One region of the Spirillospora sp. CA-108201 genome, then DNA from elsewhere that is predicted to be linked to it. Evidence: riboswitches for the same ligand, from Rfam matches in the RefSeq annotation. Region 1 holds a riboswitch; each other region holds the start of a gene.
The links. A riboswitch is a leader RNA that binds a small molecule or an ion and turns the genes downstream of it on or off. The one in region 1 is predicted to bind thiamine pyrophosphate.
Positions count from the first base shown of each region.

Region 2: it holds a riboswitch for thiamine pyrophosphate, as region 1 does, so the genes downstream of both, ACQEU6_RS28615 (purine-cytosine permease family protein) here and thiC (phosphomethylpyrimidine synthase ThiC) in region 1, are expected to answer to the same signal.
Region 3: it holds a riboswitch for thiamine pyrophosphate, as region 1 does, so the genes downstream of both, thiO (glycine oxidase ThiO) here and thiC (phosphomethylpyrimidine synthase ThiC) in region 1, are expected to answer to the same signal.

Region 1 is NZ_JBNJNE010000001.1:1,684,442-1,689,327, forward strand. Features, by position in the region: gene ACQEU6_RS08270 (sensor histidine kinase) at 1-782, opposite strand, end outside; gene ACQEU6_RS08275 (hypothetical protein) at 975-1,931, shown strand; TPP riboswitch at 1,981-2,094, shown strand; gene thiC (phosphomethylpyrimidine synthase ThiC) at 2,090-3,856, shown strand; gene ACQEU6_RS08285 (TetR/AcrR family transcriptional regulator) at 4,031-4,627, shown strand; gene ACQEU6_RS08290 (metallophosphoesterase family protein) at 4,635-4,886, opposite strand, start outside.
Region 2 is NZ_JBNJNE010000001.1:5,945,485-5,950,370, forward strand. Features, by position in the region: gene ACQEU6_RS28610 (sensor histidine kinase) at 1-1,745, opposite strand, end outside; gene ACQEU6_RS28615 (purine-cytosine permease family protein) at 1,810-3,156, opposite strand; TPP riboswitch at 3,149-3,265, opposite strand; gene ACQEU6_RS28620 (rhodanese-like domain-containing protein) at 3,341-3,676, opposite strand; gene ACQEU6_RS28625 (SSI family serine proteinase inhibitor) at 3,723-4,184, shown strand; gene ACQEU6_RS28630 (LURP-one-related/scramblase family protein) at 4,308-4,886, opposite strand, start outside.
Region 3 is NZ_JBNJNE010000001.1:3,074,522-3,079,407, forward strand. Features, by position in the region: gene thiE (thiamine phosphate synthase) at 1-647, opposite strand, end outside; gene ACQEU6_RS14985 (Rv2175c family DNA-binding protein) at 757-1,131, opposite strand; gene ACQEU6_RS14990 (NAD(P)/FAD-dependent oxidoreductase) at 1,190-2,425, opposite strand; TPP riboswitch at 2,530-2,643, shown strand; gene thiO (glycine oxidase ThiO) at 2,633-3,760, shown strand; gene thiS (sulfur carrier protein ThiS) at 3,757-3,957, shown strand; gene ACQEU6_RS15005 (thiazole synthase) at 3,960-4,736, shown strand; gene ACQEU6_RS15010 (DMT family transporter) at 4,873-4,886, shown strand, end outside.

The DNA.
Region 1 (4,886 bases):
TGGAGGCCGGGCAGCGTCCCGGGGGCGCCGACGTCCGTGCCGCGCAGGACCTGGAGCGTGCCGCGCAGCTCGGTCCGGGCGTCCCGGCACGTCGCGGCGATGGAGGCGAGCGCGCCGGCCAGCTCCTCGCGGTCCAGCGGCCGGTCCCCGCGCACGAGGTGGGCCGCGGCGCCGGCCTGGACGCCGATCAGGGTGATGCTGTGCGCGAGGAGGTCGTGCAGGTCGCGGGCGATCCGCAGGCGCTCCTCGGCGACCCGCCGCCGCGCCTCCTCCTCCCGCGTGCGCTCGGCGCGCTCGGCCCGCTCGGTGATCGTCGCGAGCCGCGCCCGGTGCACCCGCCACACCTGGACGGCGATGACGACCGACACCACGGCCTCGATCACCGCGATCTGCTCGCGCAGGGAGCCGCCGCCCGCCCGCATCGCCATGCCGACCACGCAGACGGTGAGCAGGAACGCGACGACGCCGAGGACGAGGCGCACCCGGCGCCCGAGCACCGCGTAGGCGAACAGCGCGACCACCTCGGCGGGCACCAGCGCGTGGTGCTGGTACTGCGCCAGGTGGTAGGGCAGCACCAGGACCACCAGCGCGAGCAGGGCCGGGGTCGGCCACCGCCGGATCACCGCGAGCGGGACATGCGCCGCGACCAGCAGCAGCGCGCCCGCCGCGTCCAGGTCCCGGACGCCCGGCCACAGCAGGGCGGCCGCGGCCGCGGCCCCCGCCAGCGCCGACGCCGCGAGGGCGTCCTTCACCGTCACGTCGACCCGGGGCACCGTCAGCACGCGCCCATTGTCCCCCACCGGCGCGATCTCCGCGCAGCGGCCGGCGCCCCGGCCGGATGATCTTCTCGGGCAGCCCTCGGCGGGGCCGGAGGCCCGTCCTATAGTTCTGCAGACCCCGTCACGAAGGGCCGACAGTTGTCCGTCCCCCCGCCTTCTGTCCCCCCGCCCGCCGTCCCCCCGCCCGAACTCCGGATGACGCTGGGCGCGCGCGCCTACCGGCGGCCGCTGCGCGTCCTGCTCGCCGCGGCGGCGGCCGGCGCCGCCCTCGTGATCTTCGAGCCCGACCGGGCCCGCCAGGCCCTGGCGCTCTGCGGCGTCGGCTGCCTCCTCGCCGCCCTCTGGGCCGCCCGCCTGCACCGGACCCGCCTGATCGTGACCATCGGCGAGAAGGGCGTGGGCCTGCGCCGCGGCGGGCGTGAGGCCGCCGTCCCGGCCGAGGCCGTGGACGCGGTGGGGATCAGGTGGCCCGTCGGCGACCCGGTGTGGACGCTCTGGTTCGACCCGGAGCGGGCGCCGGGCGTCGAGGCCGTCGCCGAGGTCGACGGGAGGTCGGCGACCCTGCTCAGGGGCGGGTCGCTTCCGTCCGGCTGGCTCCCGGCCGTCCGGACCGCGACCGCGGACGTCCTCGGCGCCCGCTGGTGCGTCGTCGACGACGAGGGCGGGGAGGTGCCGCCGCCTCAGGACGGCGCCCTGGTCCGAGCCCGCCACGTCGTCGTGGACGGCGCGGGCCGGTACCGCGAACCGGGCGCCGGCGCGGTCCTCGCCGTGCCCTGCGGACGGAGCGGCGGCCGGACCATCGTGCTGCGCGACCCCCATGCCTCGGTGCTGCTGGTGGTCCGGGGCCCGTCCCGGCTGCCGGGCCGCGACCGCGTGCGCGTCCTCGACGCGGACGGCCGCCCCCTCGGATACGTGCGCGGCAGCCGCGAGCCGTCCTTCCACACCACCGGCGGGACGCTTCTCGGCAGCACCCGCGCGACGGCCGACGGCCACGTCGTCACCGGCATCGACGGCCGCCGCTCCGCCACGCTGCGGAACGGCGGCGGCGACGGCGGGGCCCCCGTGGAGCTGGAGCGGTCGCCGTCCGCCCCGGAGCCGCTCCGCACCCTGGTCCTCGCCCTGCCCGTCGCGCTCCGCGCGGGCGCGTTCTAGCCCATGGGCGGCGGTTGCGGCAACCGGGGCGGCCCGGGTTAACGTCGTGGCGACAGATCGCGGGGGCCCGGCGAACCGGGCTGAGATAGCGGCTGGGACGGCCGCTGACCGCATGAACCTGACCGGGTAATGCCGGCGTAGGGAGAGATCGAGTCGTCATGACCGAACCTGTGGTTCCAGCTGCCCGCAAGACCTACCTCCAGGGCTCCCGCCCGGAGATCCGGGTCCCGATGCGGGAGGTGCCGCTGACCAACGGCGACGCCGTCGTCCTGTACGACACGTCAGGGCCGTACACCGACCCCGAGCAGCAGACCGACGTACGCGGGGGGCTGCCGCCGCTGCGGGAGGCCTGGATCGCCGAGCGCGGCGACACCGCCCCCTACGAGGGGCGGGCGGCGCGCCCCGAGGACGACGGGCGCCGGCCGTCGTCCCCCGCGCCGCCCGGGGGCGCGGGAGGACGCCTCCCCCTGGCCGACGGCGAGGGCGCCCTGCCGCGGCGCCCGCGGCGCGCCACCGGCGGCGCGGTGACCCAGCGCGCCTACGCGCGGCGCGGGGAGATCACGCCGGAGATGGAGTTCGCCGCGCTGCGCGAGGGCGTGGCCCCCGAGTTCGTCCGCGACGAGCTCGCCGCCGGGCGCGCGGTGCTGCCCGCCAACGTCAACCATCCCGAGATCGAGCCGATGGTCATCGGGCGCAACTTCCTCGTCAAGGTCAACGCCAACATCGGCAACTCGGCGGTCGCCTCCTCGATCGAGGACGAGGTCGAGAAGATGACCTGGGCGACCCGCTGGGGCGCCGACACGATCATGGATCTGTCGACGGGCCGCGACATCCACACCACGCGCGAGTGGATCCTGCGCAACTCGCCCGTGCCGGTCGGGACCGTCCCGCTGTACCAGGCGGTGGAGAAGGTCGGCGGCGACCCCGCGGAGCTCACCTACGAGGTCTTCCGCGACACCGTGATCGAGCAGGCGGAGCAGGGGGTGGACTACATGACCGTCCACGCCGGGGTGCTGCTGTCCTACGTGCCGCTGACGGCGCGGCGCAGGACGGGGATCGTGTCGCGGGGCGGATCGATCATGGCGGCGTGGTGCCTGGCGCACCACGAGGAGAACTTCCTCTACACCCGCTTCGAGGAGCTGTGCGAGATCTTCGCCGCCTACGACGTGACCTGGTCGCTCGGGGACGGGCTGCGGCCCGGCTCCATTGCGGACGCCAACGACGAGGCCCAGTTCGCCGAGCTGCGCACCCAGGGCGAGCTGACGCGGATCGCGGCGCGGTTCGGCAACCAGGTGATGAACGAGGGCCCCGGGCACGTCCCGATGCACAAGATCAAGGAGAACGTGGACCTGCAGCAGGAGTGGTGCGACGGGGCGCCCTTCTACACGCTCGGACCGCTGACCACCGACATCGCGCCCGGCTACGACCACATCACCTCGGCCATCGGCGCGGCGATGATCGGCTGGCACGGCACCGCGATGCTCTGCTATGTCACCCCGAAGGAGCATCTCGGGCTGCCGGACCGCGAGGACGTCAAGGCCGGCGTGATCGCCTACAAGATCGCGGCGCACGCCGCCGACCTCGCCAAGGGCCATCCCGGCGCGCAGGCGTGGGACGACGCGCTGTCGGAGGCGCGGTTCGACTTCCGCTGGGAGGACCAGTTCAACCTGTCCCTGGACCCGGGCACCGCCCGCGCCTTCCATGACGCGACGCTCCCGGCGGCGCCGGCGAAGACCGCGCACTTCTGCTCGATGTGCGGCCCGCACTTCTGCTCCATGAAGATCACGCGGGACGTGCGGCGGTTCGCGGCCGAGCGCGGCCTCGCCGACGGGGAGGCCCTCGCCGCCGGGATGCGGGAGAAGGCCGAGGAGTTCAGGGCCGCCGGCGGCCGGCTGAACCTCCCGGTCACGCGCGCCGACGCCTGACCGCCCCCGGGGGGCCGCGGCCGGACCCGCCGCGCAGGGCGCGCGGCGGGTCCGGGCGCATCCGGGCGCGGGTCGCGGCGGCGACGCGGATAGAATCTAAGGACCGTTCCAAAGCCGCGGATCCTCCCGATCGCCGCAGGCCCGTTCCACCCCCGGGAAGGATCGAAGACGCAGGTGACCAGCGACGACACGCCGAGGGCGCGCCCGGTGCGGGCCGACGTGCGCCGCAATCGCGCGCGGCTGCTCGCCGCGGCGCGCGAGACCTTCCAGGCCCAGGGCGCGGGCGCCTCCCTCGAGGGCGTCGCGCGGCTCGCGGGCGTCGGCATCGGCACGCTCTACCGCCACTTCCCCACCCGCCAGGACCTCCTGGAGGCGGTGCTCGCCGACGTCTACACCGGACTGGCCTCGGCCGCCCGCGACCTGCTGGACTCCCCCTTCCCCGGCGAGGCCCTGCTGACCTGGCTCCGGACGTTCGTCTCGGAGATCACCGCCTTCCCGGGCATGGCGGCCTCGGCGATGGTGTCGCTGCGCGACCCCCGGCTGGACCCCTTCGGCTCCCGGGCGGCCATGTCCGAGGCGGGCGAAGCGCTGCTCGTCCGCGCGCAGCGCGCCGGGGACGCGCCCGCCGGCGCGGCGTTCGGCGACGTGCTGCGGCTCGCGGGCGCGATCGCGACGGTCGCCGAGCGCGACCCGGACGCCGCCGCCCGGCTGCTGTCGCTCAGCGCCGCCGGCGTGGCGCCGGGCGGGGTCCGCCAGGGGCCGGTCAGCTAGGGCCCGGTCAGCTCGTCTCGGGGACGGGCAGGATCCGGCGGGGGCCGGGCGGCGCGTCGCCGCGCCGGCGCCACTCGCGCGGGTAGCCGACCGACACCTCGATGTGCGGCACGCCGCCGGTCCAGATCGTCCTGGGGATGTGCAGGTGCCCGTACACGACGGACACCGCCCCGAACCGGCCGTGCCAGTCGGCGGTGCGCTCGGTGCCGCACCACTGGGCGAACTCCGGGTACCAGAGGACGCGGGTGGGTTCGCGGAC
Region 2 (4,886 bases), 4.3 Mb from region 1:
AACCGGCGGCGGTCGCCCGCGTCCCCCTGCACGAACCGCTCGAAGATCCGCTCATGGTCGCCGACGGGGATGCCGATGCCCTCGTCCGCGACCGTGACGACGATTCCGGAGCCCTCGCGGCGGGCCCGCACCCGCACGGTCCCGCCGTCCGGGGAGTACTTGAACGCGTTCTCCAGCAGCTGCCCGAGGACGATGTCGGTGGCCATCGCGTCCCCGCTGCACGGCGGCAGGCCGGGGTCGATCTCCAGCTCCACCCGGTGCAGCGGCGACAGCGAGCGGAACCCGCCGACCACGCCCTCCAGGACGCGGACGAGGTCGAACGGCTCGATCGTCACCGCCAGCTCGTCGGCTCCGGCGCGGGAGCCGAGCAGCAGGTGCTCGACGAGCCGCGCGAGCGACTGGGCGCGCTCGGCGATGGTGGCGACGGCGGCGCGGCGGTCGGCGTCGGCCAGCTCGTCCCACCGGTTGACCAGCGTGGACGCGAACCCCTGCACGACCGTGATCGGCGTCCGCAGCTCGTGGCTGGTGGTGGCCAGGAACAGGTCCTTGGCCTCCTCCAGCGCCTTGGCCTCCGAGACGTCGCGGAAGTCGACGACCAGCTCGCCGGTCTCCTCGATCTCGGCGGCCAGCACGTTCAGCCACGTCCCCGACTCCAGGCGGAACGTGAGCATCTCGCCGAGCGCGGGCATGCCGAACGGCAGCGGGCGCCCGATCGCCTCCTCCGGCGGGATGCCGGTCAGGGTGTGCGCGGCGTTGTTCCAGTGCCGGACGACGAGGTCGTGGTCCAGCACCGCGATGCCGTCGGCGCTGGAGTCGATGACGGCGCGCTCGTGCGCCCGCTGCCGGACGACCTCCGCGTAGGCGACGGCGTTGCCGACCGCGACGCCGGCGTGCCCGGCGAGCAGTTCCAGCAGTTCGAGCTCGGTGTGCCCGACCTTGCGGCCGGAGAAGAGCGCGTACAGCGCGCCGTACGGCCGGTTCTGCAGGTACGACAGGCCGAGGGCGATCGTGTGCAGGCCGGGCAGCTCCGACCAGATCAGGTCGCCGAGGCGCCGCTCGCCCGTCGCGAGCTTGACGGTCTTGCCCGACCGCAGCAGCTCCCCGACCAGGCTCGGCCGCAGCTCGGCGCGCCGGCCGCGCATCCGCTCCGGCAGCCCGGACATGCTGACCAGCCGCAGCCGCTCGCCCTCGATCTTGACGAATCCGCCGGCGTCGGCGCCGGTCAGCTCGATGAGCGCGGAGGTGATCCGGTCGAGCACCACGGCGAGGTCGAGTTCGGCGCCGAGGTCGGCGACGATGTCGTTCAGCCGCCGGACGAGCCGGGCCCGCTCGGTCATCCGGTGCTGGAGGATCTCGTCGTCCTCGACGGGGTGGTACACCCCGACCCAGCCGAGCAGCGTGCCGTTCGGGTCCTTCAGCAGACTCGTGTCGATGCGCACGTCGATGAGCCGGCCGTCGCGGTGGAAGCGGCGGGTGGCGATCGAGATCTGCCCGCCGTCGCCCTCGCCGCCGCGCCGGGTGAGGAGCCTCTCCTGGACGGCGTTGTGCTCGGCCTTGAGCTCGTCGGGGACGATGGGCGGGACCCGGCCGAGCACCTGCTCGGCCGTCCAGCCGAACATGCGCTCGGCCGCCGGGTTCCACACGGTGACCCGGTGCCGCTGGTCCACGGCCACGATCGCGTCGGCGGCGCTCTCGATGACGGCCCGCGCGATCGGATCGTGCACGTGCTCATACACGTCTGTCATCGTGCCACCGGACTCCGGCCCACCGCCGGGCAACTTGCGCCGAAACTTGCTTTCGACCCAAACCTTACCGTCTGGTAAGCCTACCGATGAGCAGGGCCGCGACCCCTGCCACCAGGAACGACAGCAGCGAGGCGCTCATCCACGTCTGCGGCGTGAAGTGCAGCGCGTCCCGGACGCCGGACCAGAAACCGGCCCAGCGGGCGACCGTTCCCGGGTTGACGAGTTGGTAGACGACGAACCCGACCGCCCATGCCCCGATCATGCCCCAGCGGGACGGCGCCGTCCGCGAGACGTCCCAGCCGCCCGCCCGGCGGCGGCCGAGGAAGAAGTCGGCGGCCAGGACGCCGAGCATCGGCACGAACACCGACCCGATCAGCGACAGGAAGCCGGCGTAGTCGCCGATGTCCAGCACCAGCGCGAGCACGGTGATGCCGATGCCGAGGGCGACGCTCAGCACCCGGCGGTCGGCCCGGGGGAACAGGTTCTGGATCGACACCGCCGTGGAGTAGGTGTCGGCGAACGACTGGTCGGCCTCCCGCAGCACGAACACCGCGAAGAACACCACGCCCAGCGAGGCGCCGAGGAACGGGTCGAAGATCCTGCCGGAGTCGCCCGCGACCAGCGCCAGCGCGAGCAGCCCGAGGACGTAGGCGACGATCTGCGTGACGGAGTAGCCGACGGCCGCGGCGCCGAACGCCCCCCGCTCGGTGCGCGCGTGCCGGGTGTAGTCGGCGGCGACCGGGACCCAGGAGATCGACACGGCCAGCGCGGCGTCCGCGCCGAGCCAGAACCCGCCCCACGAGCCCTCCGTCAGGTCGGGCAGCGGCTCCCGGACGAGCCGGACGTAGAAGTACACGAGCGCGACCGCCACCGCGACGGTCACGTAGCGGCGCAGCAGCCGGACCGAGCCGAGCGGCCAGACCGTCAGCACGGTCGTGAGCGCGCCGGCGGCGACCACGTAGCCCCAGCGCGGGACGCCGTCCCACAGCTCGCGGGCCGCGTCGGCGATGACGATCAGCTCGAACGTCCCCCAGCCGACGAGCTGGGCGATGTTGAGGACGGTCGGCGCGTACGACAGCTTCGCGCCGAACAGGCCGCGCAGCAGCACCATCGCCGGCTGCCCGGTGCGCGCGCCGGGCACGGCGGCGAGGCCGAGCATCAGCCCGCCGAGGGCCGTCCCGACGGCCATCGCGACGATGCCCGCCATGATCGAGATCGTCGGCCGGCCGTCGGCGTCCGGCGCGAGGACGGTGTAGGCGCCGGAGAAGGCCAGGAGGCTGACGCCGAGGTTCCCCCAGAAGGCGCTCTGGTCCCAGAATCCGAGGACCTTGGGGGCGGGCTCGTCGAGGGTGAACGGGACCTCGTCGCGGGCGCGCTCGCCCTGCGGGCGCTTTTCGACATCGGACGTCACGGGACACGCTCCCTACGCCGGCATTACCCGGACAGGTTCATGCGGTCGGCGACGCCTCGAAGGCCGCCCTCTCAGCCCGGCTGTGGCCCGAGCTCCCGCGGGTATCGGTCAGGCCCGATCGTACAACCGCCCGTCACGCCCCAAAAGAGGGCATCCGGGTCAGATCCCTCGACGGCCGGTCAGATCACGCGACGTAGGGCGGTCCGTCGCCCGCGCCCTCCATCGGACGCCCGGCGTCGGCCCACCCGTGCATGCCGTCGCCGACGTTCCTCGCCAGCCACCCGGCCTGGTTCAGCGCGGACGTGACCTGCGCGGACCGCGCCCCGGACCGGCAGATCACGTAGACCTCCCGGTCGCGCGGGACCTCCCCCGCGCGGTCGCCGAGCTGGCGCATGGGGATGTGGACCGCGGCGGGCGCGTGGCCCGCGTCCCACTCGTCCTGCTCCCGGACGTCCAGCAGGTAGCCGTCCTGCGGAACGTCCGCGGCGACCACGGCCGGTACGTCTTCCCCGAAATTCATCACACCTCCATGGAACCGCGCGAAGCCCCCCTGCGTCGAATCACGCATGCGGTATCGGACGCTCCTTTTCGCGGCGCCCGGGCTGGCCATGCTCCTGTCCACGGCCGCCTGCGGCGACGAACAGGCAAACGGAAACTCCGCCGGAGCGCCTTCGGGCACGACGTCCGTGCAGCCGTCCGGCTCCTCGGCGGAAACGCTCACCGTGCAGGTCAAGGCCTCCAAGGAGGCGCCCGCCAAGACCTGGCGGCTGACCTGCGACCCGCCCGGCGGAGACCATCCCCAGGCGGCGGGCGCCTGCGCGGCGCTCACCAAGGTCAAGGAACCCTTCCAACCCGTCCCCAAGGACCAGATGTGCACCAAGATCTACGGCGGTCCGGAGATCGCCACGGTCAAGGGCACCTGGCAGGGCAAGCGGATCGACACCACGTTCACCCGCGATGACGGCTGCCAGCTGCACCGCTGGAGCCAGATCGGCCCCGTCTTCGGCAACGTCCCGAAGGTCCGCTGACCCGTCCCACTCCATCGATCCATCCGAACCGGCCATCCCCGTTCCGGCCCGGTTCACCACTCCGACGTCAGGCCCCGGCGCCCGCCGGGGCCTGACCCGTCCCCCGGCGCGGACGGCGGGCGGTCAGAACAGGCCGCCGACGCTCCGGTTCTGGGAGACGGCGGTGTCGAACGCCAGCGGGCAGGCCAGCACGAGCGTGCGCATCGGCTCCTGCGGCTGGACGTGCATGCGCAGGACGTAGCGGTCGGCCCCGGTGAACACCTGGGAGAAGAGATCGCCCATCCCGGCGAAGCCGCGCTGGATCCGGGCGAGCTCCTGCTGCTGCCAGTCGGTGATCCGGCCGCTCAGCAGCTCGTAGTAGCCGAACTGCCGCTCGCAGGGGTCGAGGATCTCCCAGCCGCGCATCGCCCGCTTGCGCAGGTACCCGATCAGCCCGCCCTGCGGGGTCAGCACCTGCATCGTGGGCGTGCCCACGAACCCGTACGGCTTGTAGAACAGGAAGTACGGCATGCCGTCCGGGCGGAGGATCGACAGCTTGCGCTCCGCCTGGGTCTGGCTGTTCTGGTTCATGACGCGCAGGGCCTTCTTCGCGCCGCTCACGCCCTCTTCCCGGACGTACGCCGCGGGCTGCCCCTGCGGGCTCCAGATCGTGTAGTTGGCCTCGGTCGAGAAGAACTGCGCCGGCTGGTCGTAGACGAGGAT
Region 3 (4,886 bases), 1.4 Mb from region 1:
AACAGGGCCGCGGCGGCGCCCGGGTCGTCGGCCTCGGTGATCGCCCGGACCACCACGACGCGCTCCGCGCCCGCGGCGAGGACCTCGTCGAGGGTGCCGAGGTCGATGCCGCCGATCGCGAACCACGGCCGCGCGACGCGCTGCGCCGCGACGTACTCCAGCAGCTTGGGGCCGGGGGCGGCGCGGCCGGGCTTGGTCGGCGTGGGCCACACCGGGCCCGCGCAGAAGTAGTCGGCGCCGGGCTCGGCGGCCGCCGCCGACGCCTGCTCGCCCGAGTGCGTCGACCGGCCGATCAGCATGTCGCCGCCGACGATCGCGCGGGCGGCGGGCACCGGCAGGTCGTCCTGGCCGAGGTGCAGGACGTCCGCGCCGACCGCGTGCGCGATGTCGGCCCGGTCGTTGACGGCCAGCAGCGCCCCGTGCCGCTCGCACGCCGCCCGGAACACCTCCAGGTGGGCCGTCTCCTGCCGGGCCTCCAGGCCCTTCTGGCGGAGCTGGACGATGTCGACCCCGTTCGCGAGCACCGCGTCCAGGAAGGCCGCCAGGTCTCCCTGGCGCTCCCGCGCGTCCGTGCAGAGGTAGAGGCGGGCGCGGCTCAGCCGGGCGCGCAGCGCCACGGCGCGCTCGGTGGGGAGGTGCCTGGACACGGCCGGGGAACGTCCTTTCCAGAGATGACCACGGAGTCGCGCGCGCGGGTGACCCGCCGCGCGCGACTCCGCGATCGTGTCACGTGCGTCGTACTCCGCCGGCGGCGGGCTAGAAGGCGAGCGCCTGGGCGCGGCGGCGGACCTCGGTCCCCCGGTTCTCGGTGAGCGCGTCCACCGGCGTCCCCGGCAGGGTGTCGTCGGCCGTGAACAGCCACCGGATCGTCTCGGCGTCGTCGAAGCCGGCGTCCGACAGGAGCGTCAGCGTGCCGGGGAGCCCCTTGATGACCTGGCCGTCCTTGATGAAGGCCGCGGGCACCATCGGCTCCCCGCCCCGGCGCACCGCGAGGATGCGGTGCTCGTGGATGAGCTGCTTGATCCGGTTGGGCTTGATCCCGAGTCTCTCGGCGGTCTCCCGGAGGGAGAGCCACTCGCCGGCCAGGGCGTCGGTGCGGGGGTCCAGTGCGCTGTCAACGGTTGCGTGCATCTGCGTCACGCCCCCTTGCTACCACGCCTTCGGAAGACTCAAACCCGCTGCACAGCCGTTACGCCCTCTCCGATCGCTCTGCGCGAACAGCCTGCCGGACGGGCACGTCCGGATCGGCGATCATCTCCGGGTCCACCGGCGTCCCCGCGGCGATCACGCGCCTCGCCTGCACCAGGTCGCGGGGCCGGTCGACGGTGAGGATCGCGTCGAGGCGGTCGCCGGTCAGCCACGCCGCCGCCCACTTGCGGCCGGACGGGTCGCCCCGGCGCACGAGCCGCTCGGACGCCGAGTGGTCGCCCGCGTACTGGACCATGCGACCGAACTGCTCCGACCAGAAGTACGGGGCGGCGTCGTACTCGGCGTCCCCGCCGAGGAGCGTCGCGGCGGCGACCTCGGGCGCGTTCAGCGCGGTGTCCCAGTGCTCGACGAGGAGCCGCCGCCCGTAGCGGCGCGACCACCAGGCGGCGCAGTCGCCGACCGCCACGACGTCGGGGCGCCGCGCCCCCGCGTCCTCCTCGCCCATGTAGGTCCGGAACGAGCCGTCGGTGACGACGCCGCGCTCCAGCAGCAGCCCGGAGCCCTCCAGCCACGACAGGACGGGCCGGACCCCGACGCCGACGACCACCTCGTCGGCCTCGACGCGGCCGCCCCCGGCGAGGGCGAGACCGCCGTCGCGCACCTCCGCGACCTTGATCCCGGTCCGCAGCCCGACGCCGGCCTCGGTGTACCAGGGGGCGGTGAGCGCGCCGACCTCGGGCCCGATCGCGCCCGCCAGCGGGGTGTCGGCGGCCTCCACGACGGTGACCTCGCATCCGCGGCGGGCCGCGGCGGTGGCGACCTCGGCGCCGATCCAGCCCGCCCCGACGATCACGATGCGGGCGCCCGCGGTGAGCCGGGCGCGCAGATCGCGGGCGTCGTCGACGGTGCGCAGCACGTGCTGGCGGCCCTCCCCCGGCAGCGTGATCGGAGCCGCGCCGGTCGCGATGACGAGCCCGTCGAAGGGCAGGTCGCCCGCCGTGGACGCCACCGTCCCGCCGCGTCCGGGCTCGTCCAGCCGCAGGCCGGTGGCGCGCTCGCCGAGCAGCAGTTCGCAGCGCAGCGCGTCCCAGTCGGCGTCGACGGTCGTGTCGTCGGACTCGCCCGCGAGGACGGCCTTCGACAGCGGCGGCCGGTCGTAGGGCCGGTGCCGCTCCGCCGACACGAGGGTCAGCGCGCCCTCGTACCCCTTGCTCCGCAGGGCCTCCACGGCGCGCACGCCGGCCAGCCCGCCGCCCACGACGATGACCCTCTCCATGGGGTCACCCTAACGGGCGGCGATCCAGGGGTGGACAGGTGTCCAGGCAGTTGCCCGGTTCGCCGAGGTCGTAAGGTGGGGGCGGGAGAACGGCACAGCAGAACAGCACAGAGCGCGGGAGTCCGGTGCGACCGGGCTGAGAGGGCGGCTGAACGGGCCGCCGACCGCCACGACCTGATCCGGATCATGCCGGCGAAGGGAGCGCGCATGCAGATCGTCATCATCGGCGCCGGGGTGGTCGGCCTGGCCACCGCCTGGCGCACCGCCGCCGGCGGCGCCGCCGTCACCCTCGTCGACCCCGCGCCCGCGTCCGGGGCCTCCTCCGTCGCGGCGGGCATGCTCACCCCGGTCAGCGAGCTGACCTACGGCGAGGAGCCGCTGCTGCGGCTCGGCCTCGCCTCCCGCGACCGGTACGGCGCGTTCGTCGCCGAACTGGAGGAGCTGACCGGGCTGGAGACCGGCTACCGCACCGACGGGATCATCGAGGTCGCCTTCGACTCCGACGACCTGCGGCACCTGGACGACCTGCGCCGATTCCAGGAGGACCTGGGCATCCCCGCCGAGGCGCTCACCGGCCGCGAGTGCCGGCGGCTGGAGCCGATGCTCGCGCCCGGCGTGCGCGGCGGCCTGCTCGCCCCCGAGGACGGCTCGGTCGACCCCCGCAGGCTCGCCCCGGCGCTGCTGGCGGCGTGCGAGCGGCTGGGGGTCCGGCTCGTCCGGCGCCGGGCCGAGCGCGTCGTCGTCGAGAACGACGCCGCCGCCGGCGTGGGACTGGACGACGGCACCGTGATCCGCGCGGACCGGGTGCTGCTGGCGGCCGGGCCGTGGTCGGGCGACCTCGGCGGCCTGCCCCCCGGGACCGTTCCACCCGTCCGCCCGGTCAAGGGCCAGGTGATCCGGCTGCGCACCCGCACGCCCTTCCTGCGGCGCTCGACCCGCGGCCTCGTCCGGGGCTCGTCGGTCTACCTGGTGCCGCGCGCGGACGGGGAGATCGTCCTCGGCGCCACGCAGGAGGAGCTGGGCTTCGACACGCGCGTCACCGCGGGCGGGCTGTGGGAGCTGCTGCGCGACGCCCGCGAGCTGCTGCCGGGCATCACCGAGCTGGAGTTCGCCGAGGTCACCGCCGGGCTGCGGCCCGGCTCCCCCGACAACGCGCCGGTGATGGGGCCGACCGCGCTGCCCGGGCTGCTCGTCGGCACCGGGCACTTCCGCAACGGCATCCTGCTCACGCCGGTGAGCGCCGACATCCTGTCCGCGATGCTGCTGGACGGGCCCGTCCCCGAGGTCGCCGGGCCGTTCGCCCCCGACCGCTTCTCCCCCGAGGTGAGCGCATGAAGGTGATCGTCAACGGTGAGCCGCGCGAGCTGCCCGACGGCGCGAGCGTGGCCGAGGTCGTCGCGTCCGTCACGGCCGCCGCGACGGGCGTGGCGGCGGCGCTGAACGACGAGGTCGTCCGGCGCTCGGCGTGGGCGACCACGCCCCTGCGGGACGCCGACCGCATCGAAGTGCTGACCGCGGTCCAGGGAGGCTGAGGATGAACGACACCGACGGGCTGGTCATCGCGGGCGAGGAGCTGGGCTCGCGGCTGATCATGGGAACGGGCGGGGCGCCCAGCATGGCGGTGCTGCGCGAGGCGCTGACCGCGTCCGGGACGGCGCTCACCACGGTCGCGATGCGCCGGGTGGACCCGTCCGCGCGCGGCTCGGTGCTGGACGTGCTGACCGAGTGCGGCATCCGTGTGCTGCCGAACACCGCCGGCTGCTTCACCGCGGGCGAGGCCGTCCTGACGGCCAAGCTCGCCCGGGAGGCGCTCGGGACGAACTGGGTCAAGCTGGAGGTGATCGCCGACGAGCGCACGCTGCTGCCCGACCCCATCGAACTGGTCGAGGCCGCCGAGCAGCTCGTCGACGACGGCTTCGTCGTCCTGCCCTACACCAGCGACGACCCGGTCCTCGCGCACCGGCTGGAGCGGATCGGCTGCGCGGCCGTGATGCCGCTCGGCTCCCCGATCGGGTCGGGGCTCGGCATCCGCAACCCGCACAACATCGAGCTGATCGTCGAGCGCGCGGACGTCCCGGTGATCCTGGACGCGGGTCTCGGCACGGCGTCCGACGCGGCCCTGGCCATGGAGCTCGGCTGCGACGCCGTGCTCCTCGCGACCGCCGTCACCCGCGCGCAGTCCCCGGCCCGGATGGCCGCCGCGATGCGGCACGCGGTGGAGGGCGGCCGGCTCGCGCGGCTCGCCGGGCGCATCCCGAAGCGCCGCCACGCCCAGGCGTCGTCCCCGTTCGACGGGCTCGCGACCTCGTAGCGACGCTAAAGATCCGTCTGAAGAAATAGTCGCTGGACCTGCAAAGTCACCCGCCACCAGACTGGGCCGTACCGGGGCGCGACCCCACAGATCGCTTCGGTGTTGATGGAAGCGTCCCCTCCCTAAGGTGCGTGACATGCAGCAGGACGA